3 regions of the Mesorhizobium sp. B2-8-5 genome follow, and region 1 is predicted to be linked to each of the others. Evidence: predicted binding sites of a transcription regulator. Region 1 holds the regulator's gene; each other region holds the start of a gene.
What was found. The regulator LexA, encoded in region 1, represses DNA repair genes until DNA is damaged. The targets are predictions, from matches to a motif close to TGTTCNNNNTGTGTTCNG.

Region 1 (10,277 bases):
AACGGGTTGGCGCCCGAGGAGCCGGCGAGGCGGACGGTCGAGGTCGAGGCGTTCTGCTCGTGGTCGGCGTGCAGGATGAAGATGCGCTCCATGGCGCGCGCCAGCACCGGATTGATCTTGTATTCCTCGCACGGCACAGCAAAGCACATGTGCAGGAAGTTGGCGGCGAAGTTCAGCTCGTTCTTCGGGTAAATGAACGGCTGGCCGATGTGGTATTTGTAGGCCATCGCCGCGATCGTCGGCATCTTGGCGATCAGGCGCATCGAGGCGACCATGCGCTGGTAGGGATCCGAGATGTCGGTGGAGTCGTGATAGAAGGCCGATAGCGCGCCGACCACGCCGCACATGACGGCCATCGGATGCGCATCGCGGCGGAAGCCGGTGAAGAAGCGCGACATCTGCTCGTGCACCATCGTGTGGCGCGTCACGCGATAGTCGAAGTCCTCCTTCTGCGCCTTGGTCGGGAGTTCACCGTAGAGCAAGAGGTAGCAGACCTCGAGGAAGTCGCCATGTTCGGCAAGCTGGTCGATCGGATAGCCGCGATGCAGCAGAATGCCGGCGTCGCCGTCGATGAAAGTGATTGCCGACTCGCAGCTTGCCGTGGAGGTGAAGCCGGGGTCGTAGGTGAAGGCGCCGGTCGTGCTGTAGAGCGCGCCGATATCGATCACGTCAGGCCCGGTCGACCCGCTTCGCACCTTGAATTCATGGGTCTTGCCGGCGAGTTCGAGCCTGGCGGTCGACTCATGCGCCTTGCCGCTCGGTTCCAGTTTTGTCGCAGCTTCGCTCATTGCAAACTCCTTTATGTTCCTCATGCCGGCAAGGCAATTCCTGCAAACGACACGTCGAAATCACCGGAATGCGCGAACTTGCCATCGCATTTTAGGAGGTGCGTGCCAGATTGGGCCAAGCCTAATGTTGCACTGCGAAACACACCTTTCAATGCCAATCTTCTTGGGCCAGTTCGCTGCTAATCGATTTGATCTCCAATCCTCGCCAGGCTTTCCTGGCGACCCAACACGGCAAGCACGTCGAACACGCCGGGCGAGGTGCTGCGGCCGGTCAGCGCGGCCCGAAGCGGCTGTGCCACGGCGCCGAGCTTGTGCCCACCGGCCTGCGCAAAGTCGCGGATCGAAGCCTCGGCCGAGGCGGCGCTCCAGTCGCCCTCGACGGCAGACAATGCGCCATGCGCGCCGCGCAGAATCGCGCGCGCATCCGCGTTGAGCAAGCCGGCCGCCTTCTCATCCAGCGGCAACGGCCGCTCGGCGAACAGAAACGCCGCTCCGTCGACCAGCTCGACCAGGGTCTTGGCCCGCTCCTTGAGACCGGGCATGGCGGCAAGCAGTTGCGCCTTGCGCCTGTCGTCGAGCTTTGCCGCGATCGTCGGGCCGCCTTCGAGATAGGGCAAGGTGGCGACGAAGATGTCGAACAGCGCCTGGTCATCCATCTTGCGCATATGGACGCCGTTCAGCGCCTCGAGCTTGGCGAAGTCGAAGCGCGCCGCGCCCTTGTTGACGTCGCCGATGTCGAACCACGCGACCATGTCCTTGACCGACATCACCTCGTCGTCGCCATGGCTCCAGCCGAGCCTGGCCAGATAGTTGAGCAGAGCCTCGGGCAGATAACCCATGGCGCGATAGGCTTCGACACCGAGCGCGCCGTGCCGCTTCGACAGCTTGGCGCCGTCGGCGCCGTGGATCAGCGGGATGTGCGACATCGACGGCACATCCCAGCCCATGGCATCGTAGATCACCGTCTGGCGCGCGGCGTTGGTCAGGTGATCGTCGCCGCGGATGATGTGGGTGACGCCCATGTCGTGATCGTCGACGACGACGGCATGCATGTAGGTCGGGACGCCGTCGGAACGCAGGATGATGAAGTCGTCGAGATCCTTGTTCGGGAAGCGCACCTCGCCCTGCACGCGGTCGTTGACGATCGTCACGCCTTCGGTCGGCGCCTTGATGCGGATCGCACCCTTGACGCCTGCCGGCGCCTCGGAGGGGCCGCGGTCGCGCCACTGGCCGTTGTAGCGCGGCGGCAGACCCTTGGCGCGGGCCGCCTCGCGCATCGCCTCGAGCTCGGCCGGCGTCTCATAGGCGTAATAGGCCTTGCCCATGCGCACGAGCTCCTCGGCCACCTCGCGATGACGCGGCGCGCGCTCGAACTGCGAGACGGCCTTGCCGTCCCAGGAGAGGCCAAGCCAGGTCAGCCCGTCGAGAATGGCGGCGGTGGCAGCTTCGGTGGAGCGCTCGCGATCGGTATCCTCGATGCGCAGCAGCATCGTGCCGCCGGTGTGCCTGGCATAGAGCCAGTTGAACAGCGCCGTACGCGCCCCGCCAATATGCAGGTAGCCTGTGGGCGAGGGGGCAAAGCGGGTGACGACCTTGTCGGACATGGAACTCTCGAGGAAGCACTGAAAAGATGCATGTTTCGCGCGGACTTCCACGCGACCGGCGTTCATGTAGCATAGGCGGTCTGGGGCGCAAGGGGCAGACCCGATGGCTGGACGTGGCCGGGGCGCGGAGGAGGGCGGGGGAACGACAGCTGGCGTCAGCGAACGCCTGATGTTTGCCCATGCCGCGCCCGAAGAGGGAGCGCCGGTTTCGCTTCCGGAGCCGCGGGCACCTACCGAGCTTACGCCACCCGGTGACGGTGCAATACAGCCGGTCTCGCCAACGGCGAGCCTCAGCCGAATCCGCAAACAGCTTGGCCGCGCCTCGCTTCCCGCATTGCTCCGAAGCATCGGCACCGCTGCCGCCACCGAGCTTGACCGCGGCATCGGCTTCCTGCTGGTGCCGGTGTTTTTGGCCGCCGGCGTCATCTATTACTTCACGCTGAGCGCTGAGCCGGATCTCTACAGGCCGCTTGCGGCAGTGGCCCTGATGGCGGTCTGCGCGGCGGCCTCACATTCCCGGCACAGAACGCACCTTGTCTTCATGGCGGCGTTTTTCTGCGCCTTGGGCTTTCTCGCGGCCAAGGTCGAGACCTGGCGGATGGCAACCCCGATGCTGGGTTCGGAAATCCAGACACGGCTGACGGGCCGCCTCGTCACCGCCGAGGCGATGGCCAATGGCCGTGTCCGGCTGACCATCGACTTGATTTCCACGGAACGTCCGAAGCTGCGCTACGCGCCGGACCGCGTCAGGCTTTCGGCGCGCAGGATCCCGCCCGACATGACAGCCGGGTCGATGCTGACCGGCTATGCCAAGCTGTTGCCGCCGACCGGCCCGGTTCGGCCGGACAGCTACGACTTTTCATTCGACAGCTATTTTGCCGGCATTGGCGGCAGCGGCTTTTTCCTGGGTGATCCAAAGCTGATTGCGCCAGCGAAAGCGCCGTTTGGCGCGCGCGTCGCATCGGCAGTGGAAAACGCGCGCGAAGGGATCGCCGATCACATCAGGAGCGCCATCGGCGGATCCGAAGGCGAGATCGCGGCGGCGCTGATCGTCGGCGTTCGTGCCGGCATTCCGGAAGCCATCAACGAGTCGATGCGACGGACCGGCATCTACCACATCATTTCGATCTCCGGCCTGCATATGGCGCTGGTCGCCGGCACGATCATGGTCCTTTTGCGCGGCGCCTTCGCGCTGTTTCCGGATTTCTCGTCGCGCCGGCCGGTGAAGAAATATGCCGCTGCAATCGCGCTGCTCTCGATCGCCGCCTACCTCGTGATCTCCGGCATCGTGGTGGCGGCCGAGCGGAGTTTCATCATGCTGGCCGTGATGCTCGCCGCCGTGCTCTTCGACCGCGCGGCGCTCACCATGCGCAACCTGGCGATCTCGGCCATCGCCGTCATCCTTGTCTCGCCGCACGAAGTTGTCGGCCCGAGCTTCCAGATGTCCTTCGCCGCCACCGCCGCGCTGGTCGGCGCCTATGCCGGTTTTGCCGACTATCGCGCCGGCAAAACGACCGGGCCGCCGGCAAAGCATTCGTTCCTCGGCTTCCTATCGCGAAAACTGGCGATTGGAGTAGGTGGTGCCGCCGTGACGTCGCTCATCGCGGGCAGCGCGACATTGTTGTTTGCGATCTGGCACTTCCAGCGCGTATCGCCGCTCAGCCTGCTGGCCAATCTGTCGGTCATGCCGATCGTCTCACTGATCGTCATGCCGTTCGCCGTGTTGAGCGCGCTGGCCATGCCCTTCGGCTTCGACGGCCCCTTCCTCTTTGTCATGGGCAAAGGCCTGACGGCGATGATCGCCATTTCGGCGTGGATCTCCGAGCGCTCACCAGTCGACGCCGTCGGGCTGATCTCGATCCAGTCGGTGCTGCTGGCGACGGTCGCGCTGGTCATCGCGACGATGGCCACCACCTGGCTGAGGCTTGCCGCCGTACCCTTCGCGCTCGCCGCGCTGCTGGCCATTCCGCATGTCCGCGCCCCGGATGTGCTTGTCTCGGAGGACGCGCATCTGGTGGCGATGCCGATCGGCGGCGGCGAGCTTGCCATCAACCGCACGCGCTCCAACGACTTCACCACGGACAACTGGAAACGGGCGCTGAAAGCCGAGGAAATCGTACCGCCGGAGACGTTCGCTAAAGACGCCCTCGACATCGCCGATCCCGTCGACCTGCCGCCCGGCTCGCCCTTCTACTGCATCGGCGACCTCTGCATCGGCCGGCATCCTTCCGGTGCCATCGTCGCGCTCGCCGAGAACCGCGCCAGCGCCCGGCCTGCTTGCGGTTTCGCCGACCTCATCGTCATCGACGACGCCACGGCCCACAATCCATGCCGCGATCCGCGCGTACTCGTCGTCACCAAGCGGCAGCTGGCACGCGACGGCAGCGCCGCCATCTTCTTTGATCCGCAATCGGCAACCGCGCGGCCAACCGTTCGCTACGCGGTCGAAGAACCGTACCGACCCTGGCACGAGCAGCGGAAATACGCGCGTGAGGCGAGGGGGCTGCCGCCCTATCAACGACCGGAAAAGCCGGCGGTCGCGCCGCAGCCTACAGAATAGATGGCACACAGTTCCGGCGAAGACCGCCGCGCGGTTCTGCTCAGTAACGGCGGATGAGTCCGACGAGCTTACCCTGAACCTTGACCCGGTCCGGTCCGAAGATACGGGTCTCGTACGCCGGGTTGGCGGCCTCGAGCGCGATCGAGGCACCCTTGCGACGAAACCGCTTCAGGGTCGCTTCCTCGTCGTCGACCAGCGCCACCACGATCTCGCCCGGACTTGCCGTATTGGCGTTGCGGATTATGACCGTATCGCCGTCGAAGATACCGGCCTCGATCATCGAGTCGCCCTTGACCTCCAGCGCATAATGCTCGCCGCCCATGATCATGTCCGGCGGCACCGAGATCGAATGCGTCTGGTGCTGGATGGCGTCTATCGGCACGCCAGCGGCGATGCGGCCCATCACCGGAATGGACACGGCCGAAACAGCGTCGTCGTCATTGCTGGGTGTCGGCGTGCGCGAGGGCGCCGCCGGCTTGACCTCGCGGCCAAGATTGCCCTGGCCGCCCTGGATGACGCTCGGCGAAAACTTTCTCGCGGCATTCAGGCCAGGCGCGATCGAGTCGGGCAGCCGCAGCACTTCAAGCGCGCGCGCCCGGTTCGGCAGCCGGCGAATGAAGCCGCGTTCTTCCAGCGCCGTGATCAGCCGATGGATGCCCGATTTGGAGGCGAGGTCGAGCGCTTCCTTCATCTCGTCGAAAGACGGTGGAATCCCGCTCTCCTTGAGGCGTTCATGGATGAACATCAGCAGTTCATGTTGTTTGCGCGTCAGCATGGCGGCCCCCTTGGGTTCTGAAACCGGAATCAGAAAAACAAACCCAGAACAAACACTATCTGTTCCAGTTGTGTTCCGCAACCGTTTAAAGTTTAGTGAATTTGTTGAGGCTTCGGAAACAATGTTGCATCCAAGGGATACCTGACCGGGTCAGGTCGGCGGTGTCATTGATTCCGCTCGATTATGCAGCCCTCCTTAAGCTGAAGCGCGGTCCAACACCATCACAAAGGCGCGGGGCGGGATCGCTTCGGCTCTTGCGCGAACGTGCCTCACCGTGAACGAAACGGACCCAAAATGCCAACTTCGGCAATGGTCGCAATCCTTGGTCTTCGCCGTCTATGGACCAGCTAACATAGCGCAGAAGGTTCTTGCCGTGGCACGGACGGTGGTGAGACAACCGCCCTTGGCCAACCGTGAGAGGCGCCATGCCGAAATGGAGGCGGCAGCATGATGGGGGGAATTCCTGATCTCGCCGAGATCGAGGCGATGGATGCAGCGGATCCGCTGCGCGCCCTGCGCGATCGCTTCGTCCTGCCGGAGGGGGTGATCTACCTCGACGGGAATTCGTTGGGAGCGGCCTCGCATGCCGCATTCGACGAGTTGCGCAAGGCAGCTGCCGAGGAGTGGGCGCATGACCTCATTCGTGCCTGGAACAAGGATGGATGGTTCGACATGCCGGTCGAGCTGGGCGACCAGCTCGGGCGCCTGATCGGCGCGGCGCCGGGCCAGACCGTGGTCTGCGACACCACGTCGATCAACATCTACAAAGTGCTGCACGCGGCGATGGCGATGCGGCCGGACCGAACCGTGATCGTTGCCGAGGGCGACAGTTTTCCGACCGATATCTATATGGCCGAAGGGGTGGCCTGGACCGGAAAGAACACTGTCCTGCGCCTGGCTGGCGTGGACGCGCCGACCATCGAGGAACTGATCGACGGACGCGTGGCGGTGGTGTTGGTCAACCACGTCAATTACAAATCCGGCGAGTTGCGCGACATGGCGGCGCTTACGCGAATGGCGCATGACGCCGGTGCGCTGATCGTATGGGATCTCTGCCACAGCGCGGGCGCCATGCCGGTTGAACTTGACAGGGCAAGCGCCGATTTCGCCGTCGGCTGCACCTATAAATATCTCAATGGCGGGCCGGGTTCTCCTGCCTTTATCTATGCGGCCGAGCGGCATCTTGCCGATGTGCGGCAGCCGCTCAGCGGGTGGTGGAGCCATGCACGGCCATTCGCCTTCGAGCAAGCCTATGCGCCAGGCACCGGCATCCGCCGATTTCTGTGCGGCACGCAGCCGGTCCTGTCGATGCGGACGCTGAAAGGCGCGCTCGACATCTGGAACGGCGTTGACCTGGCGACGGTGCGGAGGAAGAGCATTGCGCTGGCCGATCTGTTCATCGAACTCGTCGAAGCACGGTGCGGCGGTTACGATCTTACGCTGGAAAGCACCCGCGACGGCGCCAAACGCGGCAGCCAGATTTCCTTCATTCACCAGCATGGCTACCAGATCATGCGGGCCCTGATCGAACGCGGCGTGATCGGTGATTTTCGGGCGCCGTCGACCATGCGCTTCGGTTTTACCCCGCTCTATGTCGGCTACAGGGATGTCTGGAATGCCGTCGAAGTGCTCGAAGACATCTTGCGGACCGGCGTCTGGCGAGAAGCCCGCTTCGCGGTCAAGACAACCGTTACCTGACCGCGGCGATGCCAATTAAACTCCGCTCAACATCGACCTGATCGCGGAGGGGCCGTGTTCGAAAACCGTATTGCCGACTGGGACAACGCCTATGCCAACGGCGCGAACATCGCCGGCGGCGACCGCTGGCCCGCGGCTTGGGATCAACCGGCGCAAGCCTTTAGGGAAAAGCTGTTGGCGCAAGGCAGGGCGCGGTTCGATATCGTGTACGGCGAAGCGCCGCGCAACCGGTTCGATCTGTTTCTCCCACCTGCCGCGCCAAAGGGGCTCGTCGTGTTCATCCATGGCGGTTACTGGATGGAATCAGACAAGACCTCCTGGTCGCATCTGGCTGGAGGTGCGGTCGGCCACGGTTTTGCCGTCGCCATGCCCTCTTACACGCTTTGCCCGCAGACCAGGATCAGCGGCATCGTCAACGAGGTTGCGGCAGCGATCGAGAAGGCGGCAGCGATGATCGATGGTCCGCTGGTGCTGACCGGGCACTCGGCCGGCGGACATCTCGTCAGCCGGATGGTGACCGCGGCCTCGCCGCTGTCGTCCGATGTGTCGCGGCGCATACGCCAGGTTGTTTCGATCTCAGGCCTGCACGACCTTCGGCCGCTGATGTTCACCGCACTGAACGAGACCCTGAACATCGACGAGAAGGAAGCGTTGAGCGAAAGCCCGGCTTTGCTGCGGCCTCGGCAGGGAGCCCGCATCACCTGTTGGGTCGGCGGCGGCGAGCGTGCGGAATTCCTGCGCCAGAGCGCGTTGCTCGCCAACATCTGGACCGGGCTCGGCGCCACCACCGGTTCAGTGGTCGAGCCGGACCGGCATCATTTCAATGTCGTCGATGGTCTCGGAGATCCGGATCATCCCCTCACTCGCGCACTGATCGCCGAATAGAGCAATTCGGCGGTGTGAACGGTTTCGGTCGAGAATTGCGTTAAAACGGCGGGATAGACCGGCTCAGCGCAGCATGAGCACGCTGCATTCAGCGCCGGCTTCCGCCGCCGGCGCAAAGGGCTCGCGCACGATCAGGCCGTTGGCGTCGGCGAGCATCCGCAGCATCGAGGAGTCCTGGATGCCGAAAGGCGTCGCGACCAGGGTGCCGGCGTCCTCGCGCACGATGGCGCGCACGTAGTCCTGCCTGAAATCGTTGGCCTGCATCGCGGCGCCCAGCTTGGCCGTTCGCACGTCCTGCCGGTGATCGCGGCCGCCGAGCCTGGCAAGCAGCGGCTTCAAGAAGAGTTGCGAGCAGACGATGCTTGCCACCGGATTGCCGGGCAGGCCGATGCAACGGACATTGCCAAGCCGGCCAAACATCAGCGGTTTGCCGGGGCGCATGGCGATCTTCCAGAAGTCGAGCTTCATGCCTTCGCCGGTCAGCACGTCATGGATCAGGTCGTGGTCGCCGACCGAGGCGCCGCCGAGCGTGACGATGACATCGGCGTTCGCCTCGACCGCTTTCCTGACCAGCGCGGCGATCGCCTCCTGGCGGTCGGCGGCGATGCCGAGATCGAGCGCGCGCGCGCCGACCGACTGGGCGGCGGCAACGACGCCATAGGCGTTGGACGAAATGATCTGGTCGGGGCCGAGCGCGCTGCCTGGCGGCAGCAATTCGTCGCCGGTGGCGATGATCGCAACCAGCGGCCGCCGCACGACGTTCAAGGCGGGGTGGTTGGCCGACGCCGCCAGCGAAAGGGCCGCCGCGTCGAGCGCGCGGCCTTTTTCGAGCAGCAGGTCGCCTTGGCCGAAGTCGAGCCCGCGGCGACGGACATTGCGTCCTTCGGCGGTCGGCTCCGTCACTTCGATCTGGCGGTTGCCAAGGTCGCGGACGTTTTCCTGGATGACGATGGTGTCGGCGCCTTCAGGCAGCGGCGCACCGGTAAAGATGCGCACGGCCTGGCCTTTGCCGACGGTCCCGGAGAAACCGCGCCCGGCGGGCGCCATGCCTATGACCTCGAGTTCAGCCGGCGCTGAAGCGACATCGGCGGATCTTGCAGCATAGCCGTCCATGGCCGAGGCGTTGAACGGCGGCTGCGTGCGTAGCGCCACGACCGGCTCCGCCAGGACCCGTCCAGCCGCTTCGGCGAGCGGAATGCTTTCGCCGGGTAATGGCGCGGCGCCGTCGAGCAGGCGTTCGAGCGCTTCGGCGACCGGAACCAAGGCCATCAGGCATCCACCTTGTAGTCGCCGGACTTGCCGCCTGTCTTCTCGACCAGCCGGATGCCGGAAACCATCATGCCGCGGTCCACCGCCTTGGCCATGTCGTAGATGGTGAGGCAGGCGACCGACGCCGCAGTCAGCGCCTCCATCTCCACGCCGGTCTTGCCGGTGACGCGGGCAAGCGCGGTGACTCTGAGGCCAGGCAGCGTGCGGTCCGGCTCGATCTCGACGGCAATTTTTGTCAGAAGCAGCGGATGGCAGAGCGGGATCAGCTCATGCGTTTTCTTTGCGGCCATGATACCGGCGATACGGGCTGTGCCCAGCACATCGCCTTTCTTGGCATCGCCGGCGAGAATCATCTCCAGCGTTTCCGGCCGCATCGAGACGAAACCTTCGGCGATCGCCGTGCGGGTCGTCTCGGCCTTGCCGCCGACATCGACCATATTGGCTTCGCCCTTGGCGCCAAGATGGGTGAGGGCCATCTCAGATGGCCTCGGCCGCTGCCTTGCCTGTCAGCAGAAGCTCGGTCGCCGCGGCCACGTTCGCCTGCCGCATCAGGCTCTCGCCGACCAGGAAGGTGCTGATGCCGGTCTTCTGCATCCTGAGGCAGTCGTCGTGGGTGAAGATGCCGCTCTCGCTGACCAGCAAGTAGCCGCCCGGCACCATTTTCGCCAGCCGCTCGGAAGTCTCAAGGCTGGTCTCGA
Region 2 (10,277 bases), 880 kb from region 1:
TGGTCAATTGGGCGTTCGCGGCGTCGAGCTTGGCCTGCGCGTTCTTGGCCGCCGCGGCCTGAGTCACGTAAGCTTGGACGCCGGCGAATTTCTTGCTCTTGGAATGCTCGTAGGCGCTCAGATTGCGCTTCAGCGAGTTCAACCGGCCGAGCTTGGCATGAAGGTTCTTCTCCTTCGACGTGGCGGCCGTGGTCGTGTTGTCGGTCGAGCTGTCGTCGGACGCGCTGTCGTTCGAGGCGCTGTCGGTGCCCTTGTTGTGCCCCGGAGCCGAAGCCGACTTGCCGTGCGAGGCGCCGCTGTTGCCGTTGCCATTACCACCGGCATTGCCGCCGCCGTTTCCATTGCCATTGCCGCCGCCATTACCGCCGCCATGGCCGTTGCCGCCGCCATTGCCGCCAGCGTCGGCAAGCGCGGGGGCCGCGGCAAGCGCCAGAATGGCAAGAGATGCCAGAAGTGTCTTTCGCAATGTCATTTTGCTTCTCCGCAGATGAATCGTCGTCATGGCCCAACCGCTAGGCAGCCTCTTATGAGAATTTCCTAACGGCGTCGGATAAACTTTAAGCAATTGCGGTCGCGAAATGAGAGCATGGCCGACGCGGCCCGGCGATCTCCGCCAGATAGCGTGTTAACGCATTGAAATTTAATGAAAATACAAAGGGCCGAGCGCGCTTGGGCCGTTTGGAACAATGAGGGCCCTTGTCTCGCCAGACCATGGTCCCAAGGACATTCCCGCCCGGGCGAAACCGTGCAAACCCGGAACGTCCGCCCGGCGCGACGCGCCTAAAGCGAAGGATCCGAGGCTTGCGTGTCGCCTGCATCCTGATCCGTGGGTACCGCGGCGCCCGGCTCCTGGTGTTCACCTGAACCGGTCGGGGAAAGGACCGTCAGATCCATCCGAGCTATGCGGGACGCGGCTTTTCCTTGCGCATTCGGCTCGCTGTCATCCGTCTCGCAAACCGAGGCCTTTGCAAGGTGGCCAACGCTTTCGCCACTCTTGCCCGGGAAGGCTTCCGACGACGCAGGAGGTTTGCTCGGATGATGCACCAAGCCGGTGCGTGCTGGCTTCCAACAACAGAGGTCATGGCTGCGCTTCCGATATGGATGACAGGCAAATTCCTAGTTTAGCACTCCGGGCTGGCGCGAAACTTACACGATTTAGAGATCGCTAATGTTCCAGCTTGATATTGGGCGGCGATCGACCTTCTAGCCGCCGACCAGCGGCACGGTCACCGAGGTGGTATAGCTGATCGGATAATCGCTGAAATAAGGAAAGCTGATGACGAAGGCGTAGCTGGCGTTGACGTGCGCCATGCGGAAGCCGCCGCTCGCCGGGTCGGTGGTGATGGTGACGTTCACGTTCTGCAGGCCCAGCGCCTGCAGTTTCTGCGTCGCGACCGCCTGGATGTCGGCCTGCGTCAGCGTGTTGTTGAGCTGCAGGGAGCGCGCGGAGGCTTCAAGCGCATAGCGCACGCTGGAGATGTTGTTCATCGACCAGCCAAAGGCGAAGATGCCGAACAGCAGCATGATGAGGAAGGGCGCAACCAGCGCGAACTCGAGACCGGCGCCACCCGAGATGTCGCCGACAAATGCTTGACGTCTTTGCTTAGCGGACACGGACCACCTGCAGATGACCGATCGACGTGTCGCGCGGGAAGACGCCGAAGATGAAAGGCGGCTTCCAGGTGCCCGACGCCTGGATCTGGACGAAGACCGAGGGCACTTTCGGCCCGCTGCAGATGGTGGTCGAGGTGACCACGGTCGTTCCGCATTTGTAGGCACGGCTCACCGCGATCGCCGCATCGTCCGGTTTGTGTTCCCAGCTCGCCAGCGCCGCGGCCTGGGTGGCGCTGTCGTCGGTGCCGCCTGCCATGACAAGGTTGGCGGCCGTCTTCACCCCTGCCCGCATCGCCAGCGAGCTGGTGACGTAGGACCAGCCGTCCAAGACGCCCAGAAGAGCGGCGCACAGCACCGGCATCACCAGCGCGAGCTCCACCGCGGCGATGCCGGCGCGGTCCCTGCCGAAGCGGATTGCCCGTAGCCGCATGGCCGCTACTCGACCACCGCAACCGACTGGGTGGCCGGGATGTCCTTCATCCCGAGGCTCGAGCAGTCCTGGTTGATGGTCGAGTTGCCCGACCACTGAATGGTGTCGGCAACAACCTGGGTGCAGCCGTTCTTACCCGAGAAATTGCCAAGGTAATTGACCTGCTGCCTGGGAAAATAGATTGCGCCGGTCAAAAGCGAAGTCGCGTTGCCGTTGAAAGTGCTTTGCGCCGCCGTCCCTGTCCGGTCGCCGTAGAACAGCACGCCGGAATAGGTGCCCGTGGTCGGGGCGGCCAGCGTCACGGTGGCGTTGCCGTTCATGCTGACGGTGTTGCTGCCGGCCATGAAGATCGTGACGTCGCTGCCTTGGATGACGGCACCCGCATTGATCTTCAAGTCGCCCTGGACGACGTAGACACCGGGGGAAAGCGTGATATTGCCGTTGAGGTTCATGCCGCTGCAGTAGGTCCCGGGCTGGATCGTTTGCGTCGTCTTGTTGCCGTTGATCTTCTGGCATGGGTTTGAGGTCGCGGGAGCCGGCAAGCTGGCGAACGGGTCGGCCGCTGGCAGGGCTTGGGTGATCGGAGACTTGCAAACCATCGTTGGCGGATTGTTCAGCACCATGCCGCCGACGGTGATCAGACAGTCGGTCTGGACAGCCGCCGAGCCCTGGATCTTGATTGCGTCGGAGGCGTTCGAATTCGCCATGTCAACGCAGCCGATTTTCTTCGCGTTGGTGTTGCCGGAGAAGAGCAACGCCTGCGAAGCCGTGAGACTGAGAGCTATGTCGCAAGCTTTGGAGGCATCGGTGATCAGTGCCACCGCCCTCGCCTGCTCCGGCACCTTGGTCTGCGTGAAGATGGAGGTGAACATGCGGTCGAGGTTCTGGTTGAGGATCACCTCGACCGCCTTCTTGGCCGTGTTCGGCCCGGACGCCGGCGGGGTGTTGACGACGATGGTGCCGCCGCCCAGCCCGTTCGAGGCGGCCGATGTCGTGGCGGCGGCGGTGATGGTGGCGGTGTCGGACCCCGCGATCTTTTCCAACGCGCCGGCATAGGCGGCCGCGTCGGCGATCGCCTGCAGCTTCAGGCTCGAATAGTACCAATAGGAGGTCTCGACGCCGAGCCCGGCGCCGCCGATGACGACCGGCAGGGTCAGCGCGAAGATGGTCGCGACATTGCCGCCCTTGCCTTCGCAAAAGCGTCGAGAGACCAGTCCAGAAAAAAGATTTCTGATGAACCGACCTGAAAAGGCCATGGCCGAGCGCACCCAAGCTATCCCAGCCGTTACGTCATCATTATCATATGAACGAATGCCTAATTATTTCGCTCGACTTGCGCTGTTAGGACTGCATCCGGCTGCCACCCCGCCTTGCGCCGCGCACACTAAGACTTAAGGCCCAGAAACGCTCAGACTTAAGATGTAACCATTAGTAAAACCATATATTTTAGCACTTTCTGCATTTTATCTTTTTTGGAAATCGCCCGTAGAGACAGCGTGCCTATCACTTTCGCATATACGACGAGGGCGGACTTCCATGTTTGCACGTTTCTGGGCTTCGAGGCGCGGCAACTTCGCGGTCGCGACCGCGGTGGCCATGGTGCCGCTGATGCTTGCCCTGGCAGGGTCCATCAACCTGATCGGCACCAGCGACGACGCCGCGCAGTTGCAGAATTCGCTTGACGCGGCCGACCTTGCAATCGGTACGAAATACCAGGCGCGCATGTCGGCGAGCGACGTGCAGCAACTCGGCCAGACCTTCTTCGCGGCCAATATGAGCACCGCCGACGCGCAGGAATATACGGGCAGCGTCGCCGCCTTCCAGGCCGGGGCCAGCGGCGATCCGAGCGCCTACTTCATTTCGGTTTCGTCGAGCATCAGCCGACCGGCCTTCGTCCCCGGCATGCCGGCCTGGCCGGCGACGCGCTCCGCCTCGGTCAAGATCAAGCCCGGCGCGCAGGCCTGCGTGCTCGCGCTCGATCAGAATGCCGACGGTGCGGTCAGCCTGCAGGGCTCCACCAATGTGGCGATGAGCGGTTGCGTGATCGCGGCCAATTCGGACGCCGCCGACGCCGTCAGCCGGGGTGGCTCGGCGATCGTCAGCGCTGGCTGCGTCTCGACAGTCGGCGGCACGCAAGGGTTGACGCCGCCCAGCGCCACCCTTTCCTGCGGCGCGCCGCAGGAAAACCAGTATGCCTCGTTCGATCCGCTGGCCGACGTCGTTCCGCCTCCCTACACGCTCTGCCTGCCCGTGCCGAACGGCAAGACAATAACGCTTTCGCCGGGTACCTACTGCGACAAGACGCTGTCGGGAAATATTACCCTCAATCCGGGCACCTACATCATGCGCAACGTCACCATAAAGCCAGGCGGCAACGGCAGCCTGAGCGGCCAGGGCGTGACGATCTTCCTGATGGAGAACTCGCAGTTCATCATCAACGCCAACGAGCAGGTGAACCTGTCGCCGCCGGCCAGCGGCCCCTACGCCGGCATCACAATCTACCAGGCGCGCGGCAACACCCAGGCGCTGACGCTGAACGGCGGATCCGGCTCGGTGGTGAGCGGTTTCATCTACGCCCCGGACGCTGCCATCACCTATGCCGGAAATTCGGACATGAACGCCGAGGGCAGTTGCCTGCGGCTGGTCGGCGACACTGTCGCAATGACGGGGAGTTCCGCCGTTAAATCGGATTGCACGGCCGAGCTTGGGAACCGCGCTATGTATGCGGGACGGATGATCACCCTGGCGAAATGAACGCCAATCTCGTCATCCCTTTGAACGCAATTCCGGACGGAAAACCGCTCGCGCCTTTCTTGGAATTGCTTCTAGGGAAGATCACAACTCGCCTATGATATCCGCGCCCGCCTGCTCGTCGAAGAGCACCGCGCAGCCCCGCTCGAGCGCGACCTGCGTCAAGGCGTTGGCCGCATCCGCATCCGACGAGACGAAATCGCCGGTCAGGACGCGAAATTCCTCGACGGCCTTCGACATCGGCACCAGGCGCCCGGCAGACAGGTCGCTCGCACATGCGTCGATGACGCACAAAAGATCGATGAGTTCGAAATTATGCATGGCGGCCTCCGCCTGCGCCATCCCTTCGCTCAATCAACGGTACGAGGCGCGGACTGGTTCCCTCGCCTGCGTTCGGCGGATGGCCTGACTGGCGCAAGCTTGAGATCGAAGCGAGCAGGCAGGCATGGCTCGGCACAGGCCTTGCGCACCGATCTGGTGGCCATCGTGTCGATCGGAAGAAGGACCACCATCTGGGCATGGCGTTGTGGCCAGAGCGGCCTGCCGAAGAGGAGGAAGACGCCGCCGATCAATCCCGCCAAAAGCAGCGCGGCAAACAGGTTCGCGATCACGTTGCCGGGTTGCACGGCCAGCACTCCAAGAGAGTTTCCAGGGCGAAAGGAATGCCCGCCATATCGCAGGAATGGCGGGCACCCATCGTCAACCGCCGATGAAGGGACTTTGTCCGGCGGCTTGCTAGCCAATGAAATGGGGCCGTTGTTGTTTCCCGGAAATCGGCGCCTCGGGCCTCTGCGTTCGATGGATGAGACTTCGGTCTGAGCATGGCCCCGGACCGTCGCCCGAGGGCTTGGCATATCCGTCTTCCACGACGACGCGCCAAGCGCCCGGCCGAGCTCGCGGTCGCTCCGATTACATTAGCAATAACTCATAGTAAGGCTTATAAATAACGTCGCGGTCGCCGACGATCGCAACGTCAGGCGCCGCTTCACGCATGGAGGGATACCATGGCCGAAGCTGCAATGCAGGTTACAAAACTCGAATCCAAATCGCACAACACTCCCGACGAGGTCCGCGCGCCCGCCAAGACGCGCGTCGAAATCGTCCGGCTGCCGGGTTATTCCCTGGCGCGAATGAACATGCAGCCGGGCTGGAAATGGTCCGAATGCGTGAAGCCGGTGGTCAAGACCGACAGCTGCCAGGTCTCGCATGTCGGCTACGTCGTGTCCGGATCGATCACCGTGCGCATGACCGACGGCACGCAAAAGACCTTCGAGGCCGGCACGTCCTATACCATCCCGCCGGGCCATGACGCCTGGGTGGAAGGCAATCAGCCCTTCCAGTGCATCGAGGTGCTGAGCGCCGAGCAATACGCCAAACCAGCATAGGCCGGATCCAGCCGATGGGCGGCTACGAAGCTGCACCAGCCAAGCTGCGGGATCAAGGCGACGTCACCTTGATCCCTTCGCAGGTGCGATCGCTGCCTCGTTCGAATGAATGAGGCAGGCTCATTCATTTGTATGAAGACACAGAAAGCAGGCTCATAGGGGCCTTGACACTAGACTGCTTTTGTTCTCTTTATGTTCCCTAAATCAGCCTTTTCCAACAGAGAAATCTAATACTGCACCGCGGCAAAGCGGGCGCTGCAGACGGGAGCGCAGGATGCTCGCTAAGGACGCCGCTGCCGCCACCATCCTGCATGCCGATCTCGATGCCTTCTACGCCTCCGTCGAGCAGTTGCTCGATCCGTCATTGCGCGGCAAGCCGATCGCCGTCGGCGGCGGCGTGGTGCTGGCGGCTTCCTATGAGGCCAAGGTCTTCGGCGTGCGCGGCGGCATGTCCGGCCGCAAGGCGCGCGAGCTCTGCCCGCGGCTCATTTTCGTCGGCGGCCATTTTTCCGAGTACCAGCGTCTCGGCGATGCGGCGATCAAGGTGCTCGACGATTTCACGCCGGTGGTCGAACGCATCTCGATCGACGAGGCCTTTGCCGATGTCGCCGGCTGCACGCATCTGTTTGGCCCTCCGCAAGAGATCGCGCGAAAAATCCGCGCGCGGGTGAAGACCGAGCTCGGCCTGCCGATCTCGATCGGCGTGGCGCGGACAAAACATCTCGCCAAGATCGCCTCGCAGGTCGCCAAGCCAGACGGATTGGTGGTGGTCGAGCCCGGCACCGAGCTCGCCTTCCTGCACGATTTGCCCGTCACGCTGATGTGGGGCGTCGGCCCCGCGACCAAGGCCAGGCTCGCGGAAATCGGCGTCGAGACGATCGGGCAATTGGCGCGCACGCATAGCGGGGCGCTGGAGCGGCTGATCGGCCATGCCGCCGGCCAGAAGCTTGCCGCGCTTGCCTGGAACCGCGACCCGCGCAAGCTCGAGACGCATCGGCGCGCGCATTCGGCCGGCGCGCAATCGGCGCTGGGCAGGAAGCCGGCGCTGGCGCGCGCCTTCGTGCCGACGCTGCTGCATCTGGCCGACCGCGTAGCCAGCCGCTTGCGCGCCAAGGACCGGCCGGGGCGCACGGTCACGGTGCGCGTGCGCTTCGCCGACATGCGCGCGGTGAGCCGCTCGATTACGCTCGAACAGCCGATCCAGGCGACCGCGATGCTGGCCGAGATCGCCGAGGAGCTGGTGCGCGGTGTGCTGGTCGCCCATCCGGGCGAGCGCGACATCTCGCTGCTCGCCATCTCGGTCTCGCATCTGGAGGAGCATGCCGAGCTGCAGCTCGAATTGCCGCTCGGCCTGGCGGACGAGAAGCTCAGGCCCGGCAGCCGAAAAGGTCTCGCGCGCTTCGGCGCAGACCGCGCCATCGACAAGATCCGGCAGCGCTTCGGCAAGGAGGCCGTCGGCTACGGCACGGTGGCGCTGGAAGGCGCGCGCTCGGTGCCGGACGGGTTCAGGGAACTGGCGGAGAAGGAGTTGTAAAGGGGCCTGCGCCCAGCTCCACCCAATCCAGCCGCATCGTCACACTCATCGTCGCCCCATCATCGAGCACCGTCAGCCCCTGGCCATGATGCGCATCGACCGGGTGCGACACCGGCTCGAAGCAGAAGAAGCCGGCATCATGCGACGGGGAATAGAGGATGAACACGTCCAGCTCCGGCGAGGCTGCCAGCTCAAGCACAATCCCCTGCGCCGGCTGGACGATGGTAGCGCGACGATCCCAGCCGACAAAGGCGTTGTTTACCCAACCCGCCGGCAAAAGCGAGAGCCGCGAGAAATCCCACCACGGATGCTCAGCAAGCGGCGCGACGCCTGTTGGCAAATGGCGCTCATCCTCCAGCCAAACCCGCCCTGCCTTCGCCTTCAGCGTGGTCCTGGCGCCGCGCGGAAACCAGGGATGGAAACCGAGGCCATAGGGCAAGCGCATGCCGGCACTGTTCTCCACCGTAAGGTGGGCCTCGAGAGCGCCGTCGTGTAGCGAGTACACAACGGAGGCCGCGTAGCGGTAAGGACCGATCGCGCCGTCATCGAGCATCAGCTCGGCCTCGGTGTCGGTATGGCGGGCAAGCCGCCAGGACTTCTGGAAACCGTCGCCGTGGATCGGCAAGGCTTCACCGGGCACATTCGGCCCGATGGCATGGAAGCGGCCGTCGAAGGTGAAGCCGCCGCCGGAGATGCGGTTCGACCACGGCACGAGGAGTTGGCAACCGGACGTGCCGGTGTCGTCCCCTGCCCGCAAAAGCGGAACCCGCGCACTGCCGACAAGCGCATCATAACGGGCGATCGCGCCACCCTTGTCGGGCGCGAGCACGAGCCGCGCGCGGCCATCGCGAAGCTCAACCATGCCAGCCCTCACCAGCCGCCGTCGACGGCGATGTTCTGGCCGCTGATCATGTCGGAGGCAGGCGAGACGAGGAACAGCACGAGATCGGCGACGTTGCCCGGCTCGATGCGCTTCTTCAGGCTCTGGTTCGCGAGAATCCAGTCATTGTATTCCTTCAGCCGATCGCCGAAGACGCGCTCTTCCGCCTCCGAGACCACCGCGCCCGGCGATACGGCGTTCACCCTGATGCCATGCGGCCCAAGCTCGCGCGCCAGCGATTTGGTGAGGCCGAGCATGGCGCCTTTCGACGCGACATAGGGGACGTAGCCGTCCCAGCGGCCGTTGAGCGTGATCGAGCAGAAGTTGACGATCTTGCCGTGGCCCTTGGCCTTCATGCCTGGAGCGCAGGCCCGCGCCAGCGCGAAGGCGGCCGAAGAGTTGACGCGGATCTGGTCCTCATACTCGGCGAGCGAGAATTCCTCGAACGGCCGGTTGATGATCAGCGCCGCGTTGTTGATCAGGATGTCGATGCCGCCTTCCTTCGCCGCAAGCGCGGCAACCGCCGCTTCCGCCTCGGCCAGCCGGTTGAGATCGCAGCCTATGAAGGCAATGTCGCCTGCGGCCTCGCCGGCCAACCCAGCGGCTATCTCCGCCGCGCCCGTGGCATCAGGGCGGTCGAGCAACAGCACGCGCGCGCCGGCTCGCGCCAGTGCCACCGCCTGGGCCCGGCCGAGCGAGCCCAGCCCGCCCGTCAGAAGCACCTTACGACCAACGAGCGCCTTCATCGCCTATTCCTCACAGCACGGAATGGACTTCGTCGATCGAGGTATCCTCGATACGCTTGTCCAGCACCACCTCGCCGCGCGCCATAGCCACGATGCGGTCGCAGCAGTCGAAGACGTGATGCATGTTGTGGCTGATGAAGACGCCTGTCACCCCCTGCTCCTTCAGGCCGCGCACGAAGCCGATCACCTTGTTTGTCTCCTTGACCGAGAGATGGTTGGTCGGCTCGTCGAGGATCATCACCTTCGACTTGAAATGCATGGCGCGCGCGATGGCGACGCCCTGGCGCTGGCCGCCGGAGAGCTCGCCAACCAGGGCCTCCGGCGAGCGCAAATGCAGGTCGACATTGGCGATGGCGCAGATGCTTTCCTCTGCCATCTTCTTCTGGTCGAGGATGCCGACGCCGAGGATCGAGAAGCGGGTCGGCTCGCGGCCGATGAACAGGTTCCTGGCGATCGACATGGTGGGGACCATGGAGTTGTACTGGTAGATGGTCTCGATGCCGAGATCCATGGCGTCGCGCGGCGTGGCGATGCTGACCGCCCTACCCTCGACCTGGATTTCGCCCTGGTCGGCGCGGTGGACGCCGGACAGGATGTTGATCAGCGTGGACTTGCCGGCGCCGTTGTCGCCGACAAGGCCGAGCGCCTCGCCGCGCTTGAAGTCGAGCGAGACGCCCTTCAGCGCATGCACGCCGGAATACCATTTGTGCAGGTCGCGCACCGAGATGATCGCGTCGCCCACGGCTCAGCCCTCCATCTTGATCGCCTTGGCGCGTTTTCGCATCCAGGCATTGGCGACGACGGCGAAGATGGTGAGGAAGCCGATGGCGAACTTGAACCAGTTGGCGTCGACGTGGCTGAGCACAAGCCCGTTGTCGATGACGCGGATCAGCGTCGTGCCGATGATGCCGCCCATCACGGTGCCGATGCCGCCAGT
Region 3 (10,277 bases), 3.0 Mb from region 1:
ATGCCGGTCAGCACCCGCCGTCCAGGGAGCGCGGCGCGCAACCTGTCCGCATTGTCGACGCCGTTCTGCAGGCTGACCACTACGGCATCCGGGCGCCCGTGGGCGGCGATCAGCCCGGCCATCTCCGCGGTTGCGCCGCTCTTCACCGTCACCAGGATGACGTCCGCATCGGGGAGTGCTTCCGCCGGATCGTCCGTGGCCGAAATCGCTCGCGCTTCGACGCGGCGGTCGCGGCCGTCAAGATCGCTGACGCGCAGCCCGCTTTCGCGCATGGCCTCGACGACGCGGCCGCGGCCGAGGAAGACGACCTTGCGTCCGGCGAGCGCCAGGCAGCCGCCGACATAGCAGCCAATGCTGCCGGCGCCGGCTATCGCGATGGTGCTTGTTTCACTGGCCATGCATTCGTCCTGGCTTGGCCCGCAACTTGCTATTATGCATGTCGTTTTCCCGGAACCGCTGCCCACACTTCCGGGCGACATGCATTTATACGCCATGAAAACCATATTGTCGGCGGCATGACCGGCGATGATCTGCCATCGTGACACGACAAACGCTTTCGACTATCGCTTTGCCCATGACATTGCCGACCGATCCCGCCGCGAATCTTGCCGCCCTGATCCGTTGCCCTTCCGTGACGCCCGCCGAAGGCGGGGCGCTTGCCGCGCTGGAGGGTATGCTGAAGCCGCTCGGCTTCTCGGTCGAGCGACCGGTCTTCTCGGAAGACGGCACGCCGGACATCGAAAACCTCTATGCGCGGCGCTCGGGCAACGGCCCGCATCTGATGTTTGCCGGCCATACCGATGTCGTTCCGGTGGGCGACGAGGCGGCCTGGACGCATCCGCCCTTCGCCGCCGAAATCGCCAATGGCGAGATGTATGGCCGCGGCGCCGTCGACATGAAGGGCGGCATTGCCTGCTTCATTGCCGCGGTGGCGCGCCATGTCGCGAAGAATGGCGGGCCAAAGGGCTCGGTGTCGCTGCTGATCACCGGCGACGAGGAAGGACCGGCCATCAACGGCACGACGAAGCTGCTCGACTGGGCGGCGGCCAAGGGCGAGAAATGGGATGCCTCGATCGTCGGCGAACCGACCAATCCGGATGCGCTCGGCGACATGATCAAGATCGGCCGGCGCGGTTCGCTGTCGGGCAGCGTGACCGTCAATGGACGCCAGGGCCATGCCGCCTATCCGCAGCTTGCCGACAACCCGGTGCGCGGGCTCATCAGCCTGGTCGACGCGCTGCTCCATCCGGTGTTCGACAAGGGAACCAAGGATTTCCAGCCGACCAACCTCGAAGTGACGTCGATCGATGTCGGCAATCCGGCGACCAACGTCATCCCGGCCAAGGCGACGGCCATTTTCAACATCCGCTTCAACGACACCTGGGATGCGGAGACCCTCCAGGCCGATATCCACAACCGGCTCGACCAGGCCGCCGGGCGCAAGAAATACCGGCCGGGCAAGAAGGCGCCGGTCGAGTACGAGCTCGTCTGGCGCGATCGGCCGAGCCATGTCTTCCTCACGCGTGACGAAAAGCTGATCGATACGCTGGGCAGCTCGGTCAAGGCGGTGGTCGGCAAGACGCCGGCGCTCTCCACCTCCGGCGGTACGTCGGACGCGCGCTTCATCAAGGATTTTTGCCCGGTGGTCGAGTTCGGCCTGGTCGGCAAGACCATGCATATGGTGGACGAGCGCGTCGCGCTTGCCGACCTCGAGACGCTGACGCAAATCTACGAACGCTTCATCGAAGACTGGTTCGGACAAGGCCTTTCGTGACCATGCTTTCGGCGGACGAAACCTATGCTTCGCTGGCCGGCGCCTGGCGGCTGATGTTCGGCAAGGCCGACGGCTTGCGCCTGCTCGACCTTTCGGCCGACGGTTTCTGGAATTCCTTCTTCGCCATTGTCGTGGCGGCGCCGGCGCTGATCGTCGGCTGGGTCGGGATAGCCAATGAGATCGGCGATCCGGACGCCTTCGCCGGACGCCTCGGCATGCTGATACGGCTGGCGACCGTCGATATCGGCTCCTGGGTGCTGCCGCTGGTGGCGCTCGCGCTGGTCGCGCCGCGCGCCGGCATCGGCGGCCGCTTCGTCCACTATGTCGTCGCTTCCAACTGGACGTCGGCGATCATCGCCTGGCTGATGCTGCCCTCGGCGCTGCTCAGGCTCTTCCTGCCTTCGACCAGCGACGTGAACAGCCTCGTGTCGCTGTTCCTGTTCGCGCTCTCGATGGTGCTGACATGGCGCATGACCAATGCATCGATCGGCAGGGGCGCCGCCGTGGGCACCACCGTGTTCGTCGGCATGTTCATTGCCTCGCTGCTCGTCCTGTTTGGCTTGCAGGCACTGCTCGGCATCGACATACCGGACGGCACGACGGGCTGATCTTTGCAAACCCTGGCAAAGTCATTTCGCCTGCGGAAATGGCCGAACGGGCGCGCAAGCACCACGAGACCCACTCGCAGAAGAAGCCGTGAAGCGCCGCCCTCAGGCGTCCTCCGGATAATCCACCCCGACGAGAAACAGTCCATCCGGCGGCGCAACCTGGCCGCAGGCGGCGCGGTCGCGCGCTTCGAGCGCCGCCTTGAGATCGGCGGCGCCCCAGGAGCCGTCGCCGACGCGCTTCAGCGAGCCGACCATCGAGCGAACCTGGTTGTGCAGAAAAGAGCGGGCCGAACTGCGCACCTCGATGAAGTGGCCATCGCGGCTGACGTCGAGGCGGTCAAGCGTGCGAACCGCGCTTTCGGCCTGGCACTGGGTGGAGCGGAAGGTGGTGAAATCGTGCCGGCCGAGGAGCACCTTGGCAGCCTCATGCATGGCCTCGGCGTCGAGGCTCTTCGGCACCCACCAGATCTTGCCCTTTTCCAGCGCCGCCGGCGCCCGGCGATTGAGGATGCGATAGAGATAGTGGCGGCCGGTGGCGGAAAAGCGCGCGTCGAAGCCGTCGGCGACCACGGCCGCTTTCAGGACGGCGACGCGCGCGCCGGCCGCCTGCAGATGGGCGTTCACCGCATCGCGCACCTTGTCGCCCGACCACGCTTTGGCCAGGTCGACATGCGCCACCTGGGCAGTGGCGTGCACGCCGGCATCGGTGCGGCCGGCGGCACGTATTCTCACGGCCTCGCCGCAGAACTTTTCGATCGCCTGCTCGATCGCCTGCTGCACCGAGGGCTGGTCGGCCTGATGCTGCCAGCCGGCGAACTGGCTGCCGTCATATTCGATATCGAGCCGAAAACGCGGCATGCCAGCTGTGCTTTCGCCTTAACCTAGGCGGCTAAAGCGGTGAAGGCTGAAGCGTAGACCAGCTTGCCGGTCTCGGGCGAGTCGCCCCAGGCCAGCGCCTGCAGCGCCTCGCCCTGGTACTCGCTTTCGAACTTTCCGGCGCGGGCGTGGGTGTAGCCGAAGCGGCCGTAATAGACCGGATCGCCCAGAACCACGGCCAGCGTCTCGCCGGCTTCCTTGAGCCGCACATGCGCCTCGCGGATCAGCGCGCCGCCGATGCCGGTGCCGTGGAAGGAGGGCTCGACCGCCAGCGGCGCCAGCGCGACAGCGGCGAACTGCTTGGCGCCGTTCTGCACGAAAAGCCGCGAGAAAAGAATATGGCCGACGACCTGGCCGTCTTCCTCGGCAACCAGTTCGACGACGGCATCGCCGCCGGTGACAATCGCGTCGACCAGGCCGGCTTCCGCCTGCTGGCCAAAGGCATGCTCTTCGACGAGGCGGATCGCCTCGCGATCCCGCGGCGTCGCCGCGCGTATCGACATCATGCTCATGTGAGTTTCATTCCTTTTTCGATCTTGGCTCCGCGCAAAAACTCCTGCGCGGCGGCAGGCCTTCCGCCCGCCCGTTGAACTTCGACCAGCCTGACCGCGCCCGACCCGCAGGCGACCGTCAGCCGGTCATCGAGAATTCCTCCCGACTCGCCGACGCCATCCGAGAGCGTCGAGCGAAGCAGTTTCAGCCGCTCCGTGCGGCCGCCAATTTCGACCTCGCACCACGCGCCCGGAAAGGGCGAGAGGCCGCGAATGTGATTGTGGACTTCGCCAGAAGGCCGCGTCCAGTCTACGCGTGTCTCCGATTTATCGATCTTTCGGGCGTAGGTCACCCCTGCCGTCGCCTGTTGGGCAAATGTCAGACAATTTATCCCCAACTGGGCGAGCGCCTCAACCATCAGCGAAGCGCCCTGAACCATCAGCAGGTCGTGCAATTCGCCGGCCGTCATATCGGGTGCGATGGCGACTTTTTCAACCATTGCCACCGGCCCGGTGTCCAAACCTTCTTCCATGCGCATGATCATCATGCCGGTCTCCGCATCGCCGGCCATGATCGCGCGCTGGATGGGAGCAGCACCACGCCAGCGTGGCAAAAGCGAGGCGTGGCCGTTCAGACAGCCCAGCCTCGGCGCGTCCAGAACGGCCTTTGGCAGCAGCAGCCCGTAGGCGACGACCACGGCGACATCGGCCTGCAAGGCTGCGAAAGCCTGCTGCTCGGCCTCGCTTTTCAGCGACGTCGGCGTCCGAACGTCGAGCGCCAGCCGCTCCGCCTCGCGCTGCACCGGCGAGGGCGTCAGCTCCAGCCCGCGCCGGCCGGCGGCGCGCGGCGGCTGGGTGTAGACGGCCGCGATCTCGTGGCCGGCCTCGGCGATGGCGCGCAAGGTCGGCACGGAAAAATCCGGCGTGCCCATGAAGATGACGCGAAGCGGCATGACGTCCTGCGATCCTGTCTCGTGGCAGCTCCAGGTGCTCGCGCGGTCCAGACCGCCCCTACCCTACCATCTTGCCCGGCACCTTGTCCCTGGCGAGCTTCTTGAACTTCCTCACCACCATGTCGCGCTTCAGCTTCGAGATGTGGTCGATGAACAGCACGCCGTTGAGATGGTCGATCTCGTGCTGCAGGCAGGTGGCCATCAGGCCTTCCGCCTGCATCTCCTGCAGCTTGCCGTCGCGGTCGAGATACTTCACCCGCACCGAAGCCGGGCGCTCGACCTCGGCATAATAGTCCGGGATCGACAGGCAGCCTTCCTCATAGACGGAACGCTGGTCGGAACTTTCGAGCACTTCCGGATTGATGAAGACATGCGGCTCCGGCGGCTCGCCTTCCTTGGCGAGGTCGATGACCAGCAGCCGCCGCGGCTCGCCGACCTGGATCGCCGCAAGGCCGATGCCCGGCGCGTCATACATGGTGTCAAGCATGTCGTCGGCGAGCTTGCGCAAATCGGCATCGACGCGCTCGACCGGCTCGGAAACCTGGCGCAGGACGGGATCGGGAAGGATGATGAGAGGCTTGATCGACATGGCGTCTCACCTAAGACCTCGCTTGAAAAGCGTCAACCGGGGCATCTTTGGCTTGTTCACGTTTTGATCTGTGCCAGGCGGCCGAATCGGTTATGCTGGCCAAATGAACGACATGACCTCCATGCTTTCCGAGCCCATCGCGCGGCTTGGCGCCACGACCATCACGCTTGGCCAGGCGCTGGCTTTCGGCGCAATCCTCCTGCTTGCGCTGTTCGTGGCGCTCGTGGTCGCCTTGTGGCGCGCGGCCGGGGCGCGCGCGGTGGCGGCCGCCGAAGCCGCCGACCATGCCCGCGATGCCGAGGCGAGAATGGCCGACATTATGCAGGCGCAGGCCGAGATGCAGGGGCGCATGGGCGCGATCGCCGAAGTTTTTGGGGCGAGGCAGGCCGAGCTCACCCAGTCGCTCGGACAACGGCTCGACGCCATGACCGGGCGTCTCGGCCAGACCATGGCCGAGCAGACCAAGTCGACGCATGAGAGCCTGGCCAAGCTGCAGGAACGGCTGGCGGTGATCGACACCGCGCAGGGCAACATCCAGTCCTTGGCCGGCCAGGTCGTGCAGTTGCAGGCAATCCTCTCCAACAAGCAGACGCGCGGCGCCTTCGGCCAGTCGCGGATGGAGGCGATCGTCGCCGACGGCCTGCCGCACGGCGCCTACGAATTCCAGGCCAGTCTGAGCAATGGCAGCCGGCCCGACTGCCTGGTGCGGATGCCGAACGGCGCGCCGATGCTGGCCGTCGACGCCAAGTTCCCGCTCGAAGCCTGGAACGCCATCCGGGCCGCCGAGGGCGCCGACATGCAGAAGGCGGCGGCGCAGGCTTTTCGGCGCGACATCGAGATACATATCCGCGATATCGCCGAAAAATACCTGATCCAGGGCGAGACGCAGGACACCGCCTTCATGTTCGTGCCGTCGGAATCGGTGTTCGCCGAAATCCATGAGAACTTCGAGGCGGTGGTGCAGAAGGCGCACCGCGCCCGCGTCGTCATCGTCTCGCCCTCGCTGCTGATGCTGTCGATCCAGGTCATCCAGTCGATCCTGAAGGACGCCCGCATGCGCGAGCAGGCGCATCTGATCCAGGGCGAGGTCATCCGGCTGATGGAGGACGTGGCGCGGGTCGACGAGCGGGTGCGCCGGCTGCAGACGCATTTCGGCCAGGCGACCAAGGACATCGACGACATCCTGGTCTCGACGTCGAAAGTGACCAAGCGCGGCCAGAAGATCGAGGCGCTGGAGTTTGCCGAGGGCGAGGCCGAGCCGCCGCGCAACGGGCCGGCCAAGGTCGAGGCCGGGGCGCGCGTGGCCGATTCAAAGACGGGTCAGCTCAGGCTGCGCGTCGTCGAAGGCGACGAGTAGTCGCGGAAGATTCGGCCAATCGCCAAGGCTCGCGCCAGCTGGCCGATCCGATAGCGCTATTGCTCTTCCGTCGTCGCCATGCCCTCGAATTCCGGAAGCCAGCGCAGGGCCGACCGGTGCCATTTCTGCTGTCTGGGAACCAAGTCCTGACGCTGCCGCGCGGTCCCGACCCTGATCCCATAAACCTTCGGACCATCGCCGACCGACGTTGCATAAAGATGCGAGCCGCAGTCGGCACAAAAAGCCTGGGCGCGCCTGGCGCCGCTTGCCACGACCTTGATGTAGATCTTCGGCGCGCCCCTGGTGATCCGGTAGTCGCTTTCCGGCGCCGGAACGGTCACCCGAAAGGCCGTGCCGGTCAGCTGCTGGCAGTCGGTGCAGTGGCAGATCGAGGTCTTTTGCGGATCGACTTCCGCCTCATAGGCGATCGCGCCGCAGTGGCATCCGCCGTCGATTTTCATTGCCTTTTCTCCCTAGAAAAACTTCGCCGCCTCAAGCCTAACTCTCGTCCGAAGCCTCGGCGATGGCCTCGCGCCGCTGCTCCCATGTGCCAGTCGTTTGCGGCTTGACGAAGAGCCTGGATATCTGCGGCATTTCCTGCTTCAGCGTTGCCTCCAGGCGCTCGACGCAGGCCTCGATCTCGGGCGCGGTGAGATGATCCTCGAATTCGATGCTCAAACCCGCGACGATTTCCTCCGGCCCGATATGGACGCTCAGGATTCCGTTCGCCCGCTGGACCGCCGGATCCTCCTGGACGATCGCCAGCACCTTCTTCTGCACTTCGGACGAGGCAGGTTCACCGAGCAGCAGGCCCTTGCTCTCGCGCGCCAGGAAGATGGCCGTGGCGCCGAGGATGATGGCGATGCCGATCGAGCCGACGCCATCGAGCTCGGGGACTTCCAGAAGTTCGGCCGACAGGATGCCGGCGAAGGCGACGATAAGGCCAAGCAGCGCGGCGCTGTCCTCGAACAGCACCGTGTAGACGCTCGGATCCTTGCTCGACTGCACAGCCTGCAGCCAGCCTTGCTTACCCTTCTGCTGCCGGAACTCCTTCAGCGCCACCAGCCATGAGCTGCCCTCGAAGACGAAGGAGAGAGCAAGCACGATGTAGTTGACCTTGGCATTGACGACCGGTTCGGGCGCCATGATGTGGATAACGCCCTCATAGAAGGAAACGCCGGCGCCGAGCGCGAACACCAGAAGCGCCACGATGAAGCTCCAGAAATAGAGCTCGCGTCCGTGGCCGAGCGGGTGGGTGCGGTCGGGCGGTCGCGCGGCGCGGTGCATGCCATAGAGCAGGAGCCCGCCATTGCCGGTGTCGACCAGTGAATGCACGCCCTCCGACAGCATGGAGGACGAACCGGTGAAGAACGCCGCCGCGAATTTGGTCAGCGCGATCGCCAAATTGCCGGCGAGCGCGGCATAGATCACTCGTCTTGACCCGCTATGTCCTGCCATTCGATCTCCCGGCGCGCCCGAGCATTGATGCCCGCCCAGGCGAAACTCCACAGACAATGCGCCAGGCAGTCCGAAGTTCAAGCCACCATAGCGCGCTCGAGCCAGCATGGCGTCGGGAAACCGGTTGACATCCGGCTGGACGGCTTCGCAAGCGAGGCGGGGCCTCTTGCGGTCCGGCATTTCTCTTGTTTCACTTGCACGTCCACAATCGGAGGAGCGAATCATGGCTAAAGGTGCGATGAAGGCGGGCAAGGAAGCCCGCAAGCCGAAGAAGGACGCCAAGAAGCCCGCTGCGGCCCCGGCTCCGAAGGCGCCGCCGGTCAAGGCGATGCGCATAAAGGAAAAGTAAGCGGCCGAAATTCGGTCGATCCGGCTCAATGCAGACTTTGAACCGGCGGCATGACAGTGCTGCCGGTGTTTTGTTGATCGGGAAACAGGCCACCCCATATCAAGGGCGAGGACGACCTCGCTTCCCCGAAAACCGGCCGGGACGACCCGCCACCAGGCATCTCAAGCGATGCCGGAATGACGGAGTGTCTTCGATGTCCTGGATTCTTCTTTTCTTCGCCGGCCTGTTCGAGATCGGCTGGGCGATCGGCCTCAAATATACCGACGGCTTCTCGAAGCCGCTGCCGACCCTTCTCACCATTGCCTCGATGATCGTCAGCCTCGGCCTGCTCGGGCTGGCGCTGAAGACCCTGCCCGTCGGCACGGCCTACGCGGTGTGGACCGGCATCGGCACCGTCGGCACGGCGCTGCTCGGCATCTGGCTGCTCGGCGAGCCCGCGACGATTGTCCGGCTCGCCTGTATCGGCCTGATCGTCTGCGGCATCGTCGGGCTGAAACTGGTCGCCTAAAAGCGCGTCGCGTCGAAACGGATTCACGCGATGCGCTTTAAATTAGCCCGTTATCCGCAGCACAAACGCGTTCAGGGCCGCTTTCGGCGACCCTGAGCCATTTTTCCTGGAATTGCTCTAGCGGGCGGAGAAGCCCGGAGGCGTGCGGCCGACGCGTGCCTTGCGAGCGGCGTAGCGTGCGTCACGCTTGGCCTTGCGCGCGGCCTCATCGGCAAGTTCGAAAGCGATGCGCTCGGAGTCCTCGGCCTCGCGGCGCTTGGCCTCTTCGGCCGCCGCAGCTTCCGCCGCAAGACGCGCCGCTTCAGCAATCGCCTCGCGCTCGGCCTTCTGGGCCGCTTCGCGCGCCAGCTTTTCCTGCTTCAGCCTTGCCTTTTCCGCCTCGCGGATGGCGCGGGCCTCAAGGATAGCCTTGCGTTCGGCCTGGCGAGCCAGCACTGTCGGATCATCCGCCGCCGGTTTTGCCTTGAAGCGCTCGAGCAGCGCCTTCTTTGCCTCGTTCGCGGCATTGCGCCGCTCGAAAATGTCTTTTTCCCTGTAGATAGCCAAGTGCACTTCCCTGCAGTCTATTCGCGACGCTTACATACGCGTGAAAGCGGCAAGTTCAAGCGCCAAAACGGTATACCAGCCATGAAAAATCCGGGCTTGTTGCCGAAGGGATACGGCTCGGCAGCGCGCGATGCACTGTTCACAGATCGCACCTCTGGCGGGCAGAACGGTAGATGGCTACCTCTAGTGCCGACAAGCAACACCCATATGAACACTTCAGGATAAAACCAGATGGAACTCGGTCTCTACACTTTCGCCGATGTCAGCCCGGAGCCGGGTGTCGGCGCGATCGGCCCGCATGAGCGGCTGCGCAACCTCATCGAGGAAATCGAGATGGCCGACCAGGTCGGCCTCGACGTGTTCGGCCTCGGCGAGCATCACCGCCCCGACTATGCCGCCTCGGCTCCGGTCGTGGCGCTGGCCGCGGCGGCCGAGCGCACGAAGCGCATCCGCCTGACCAGCGCGGTCACGGTGCTTTCCTCCGACGATCCGGTGCGCGTCTTCCAGCAATTCGCGACGCTCGACCTTCTGTCCGGCGGCCGCGCCGAGATCATGGCCGGGCGCGGCTCCTTCATCGAATCCTTCCCGCTGTTCGGCTACAATCTCGAGGACTATGACGAGCTCTTCGCCGAGAAGCTCGACCTGTTGCTCGCCATCCGCGACCAGGTGACAGTGACGTGGCAGGGCAAGCTGCGCGCGCCGATCAACGGCCGCGGCGTCTATCCGCGACCGTTGCAGGAAAAACTGCCGGTCTGGATCGCCATTGGC

Region 2: dinB (DNA polymerase IV) is a predicted target of LexA. The motif match lies at 6,363-6,380, and genes of this name have one in related genera.
Region 3: FJ430_RS03525 (DNA recombination protein RmuC) is a predicted target of LexA. The motif match lies at 5,345-5,362, and genes of this name have one in related genera.

What each region holds. Positions count from the first base shown of each region.
Region 1 is NZ_CP083951.1:4,172,012-4,182,288, forward strand. It holds gene gltA (citrate synthase) at 1-788, opposite strand, end outside; gene gltX (glutamate--tRNA ligase) at 968-2,392, opposite strand; gene FJ430_RS20285 (ComEC/Rec2 family competence protein) at 2,496-4,952, shown strand; gene lexA (transcriptional repressor LexA) at 4,993-5,727, opposite strand; gene kynU (kynureninase) at 6,178-7,425, shown strand; gene FJ430_RS20300 (alpha/beta hydrolase) at 7,480-8,310, shown strand; gene glp (gephyrin-like molybdotransferase Glp) at 8,374-9,579, opposite strand; gene moaC (cyclic pyranopterin monophosphate synthase MoaC) at 9,579-10,055, opposite strand; gene trpC (indole-3-glycerol phosphate synthase TrpC) at 10,057-10,277, opposite strand, start outside.
Region 2 is NZ_CP083951.1:5,053,604-5,063,880, forward strand. It holds gene FJ430_RS24920 (hypothetical protein) at 1-472, opposite strand, end outside; gene FJ430_RS24925 (TadE/TadG family type IV pilus assembly protein) at 1,204-1,614, opposite strand; gene FJ430_RS24930 (TadE/TadG family type IV pilus assembly protein) at 1,604-2,044, opposite strand; gene FJ430_RS24935 (TadE/TadG family type IV pilus assembly protein) at 2,050-3,300, opposite strand; gene FJ430_RS24940 (TadE/TadG family type IV pilus assembly protein) at 3,581-4,798, shown strand; gene FJ430_RS24945 (hypothetical protein) at 4,880-5,116, opposite strand; gene FJ430_RS24950 (hypothetical protein) at 5,146-5,430, opposite strand; gene FJ430_RS24955 (cupin domain-containing protein) at 5,800-6,180, shown strand; gene dinB (DNA polymerase IV) at 6,455-7,714, shown strand; gene FJ430_RS24965 (aldose 1-epimerase) at 7,686-8,576, opposite strand; gene FJ430_RS24970 (SDR family oxidoreductase) at 8,585-9,340, opposite strand; gene FJ430_RS24975 (ATP-binding cassette domain-containing protein) at 9,351-10,082, opposite strand; gene FJ430_RS24980 (ABC transporter permease) at 10,086-10,277, opposite strand, start outside.
Region 3 is NZ_CP083951.1:743,239-753,515, forward strand. It holds gene FJ430_RS03490 (2-dehydropantoate 2-reductase) at 1-398, opposite strand, end outside; gene dapE (succinyl-diaminopimelate desuccinylase) at 575-1,774, shown strand; gene FJ430_RS03500 (transporter) at 1,777-2,382, shown strand; gene truA (tRNA pseudouridine(38-40) synthase TruA) at 2,485-3,240, opposite strand; gene FJ430_RS03510 (GNAT family N-acetyltransferase) at 3,264-3,770, opposite strand; gene fmt (methionyl-tRNA formyltransferase) at 3,767-4,702, opposite strand; gene def (peptide deformylase) at 4,761-5,291, opposite strand; gene FJ430_RS03525 (DNA recombination protein RmuC) at 5,395-6,648, shown strand; gene FJ430_RS03530 (GFA family protein) at 6,705-7,109, opposite strand; gene FJ430_RS03535 (cation diffusion facilitator family transporter) at 7,147-8,106, opposite strand; gene FJ430_RS31560 (hypothetical protein) at 8,330-8,455, shown strand; gene sugE (quaternary ammonium compound efflux SMR transporter SugE) at 8,649-8,963, shown strand; gene FJ430_RS03545 (DUF6481 family protein) at 9,081-9,509, opposite strand; gene FJ430_RS03550 (LLM class flavin-dependent oxidoreductase) at 9,741-10,277, shown strand, end outside.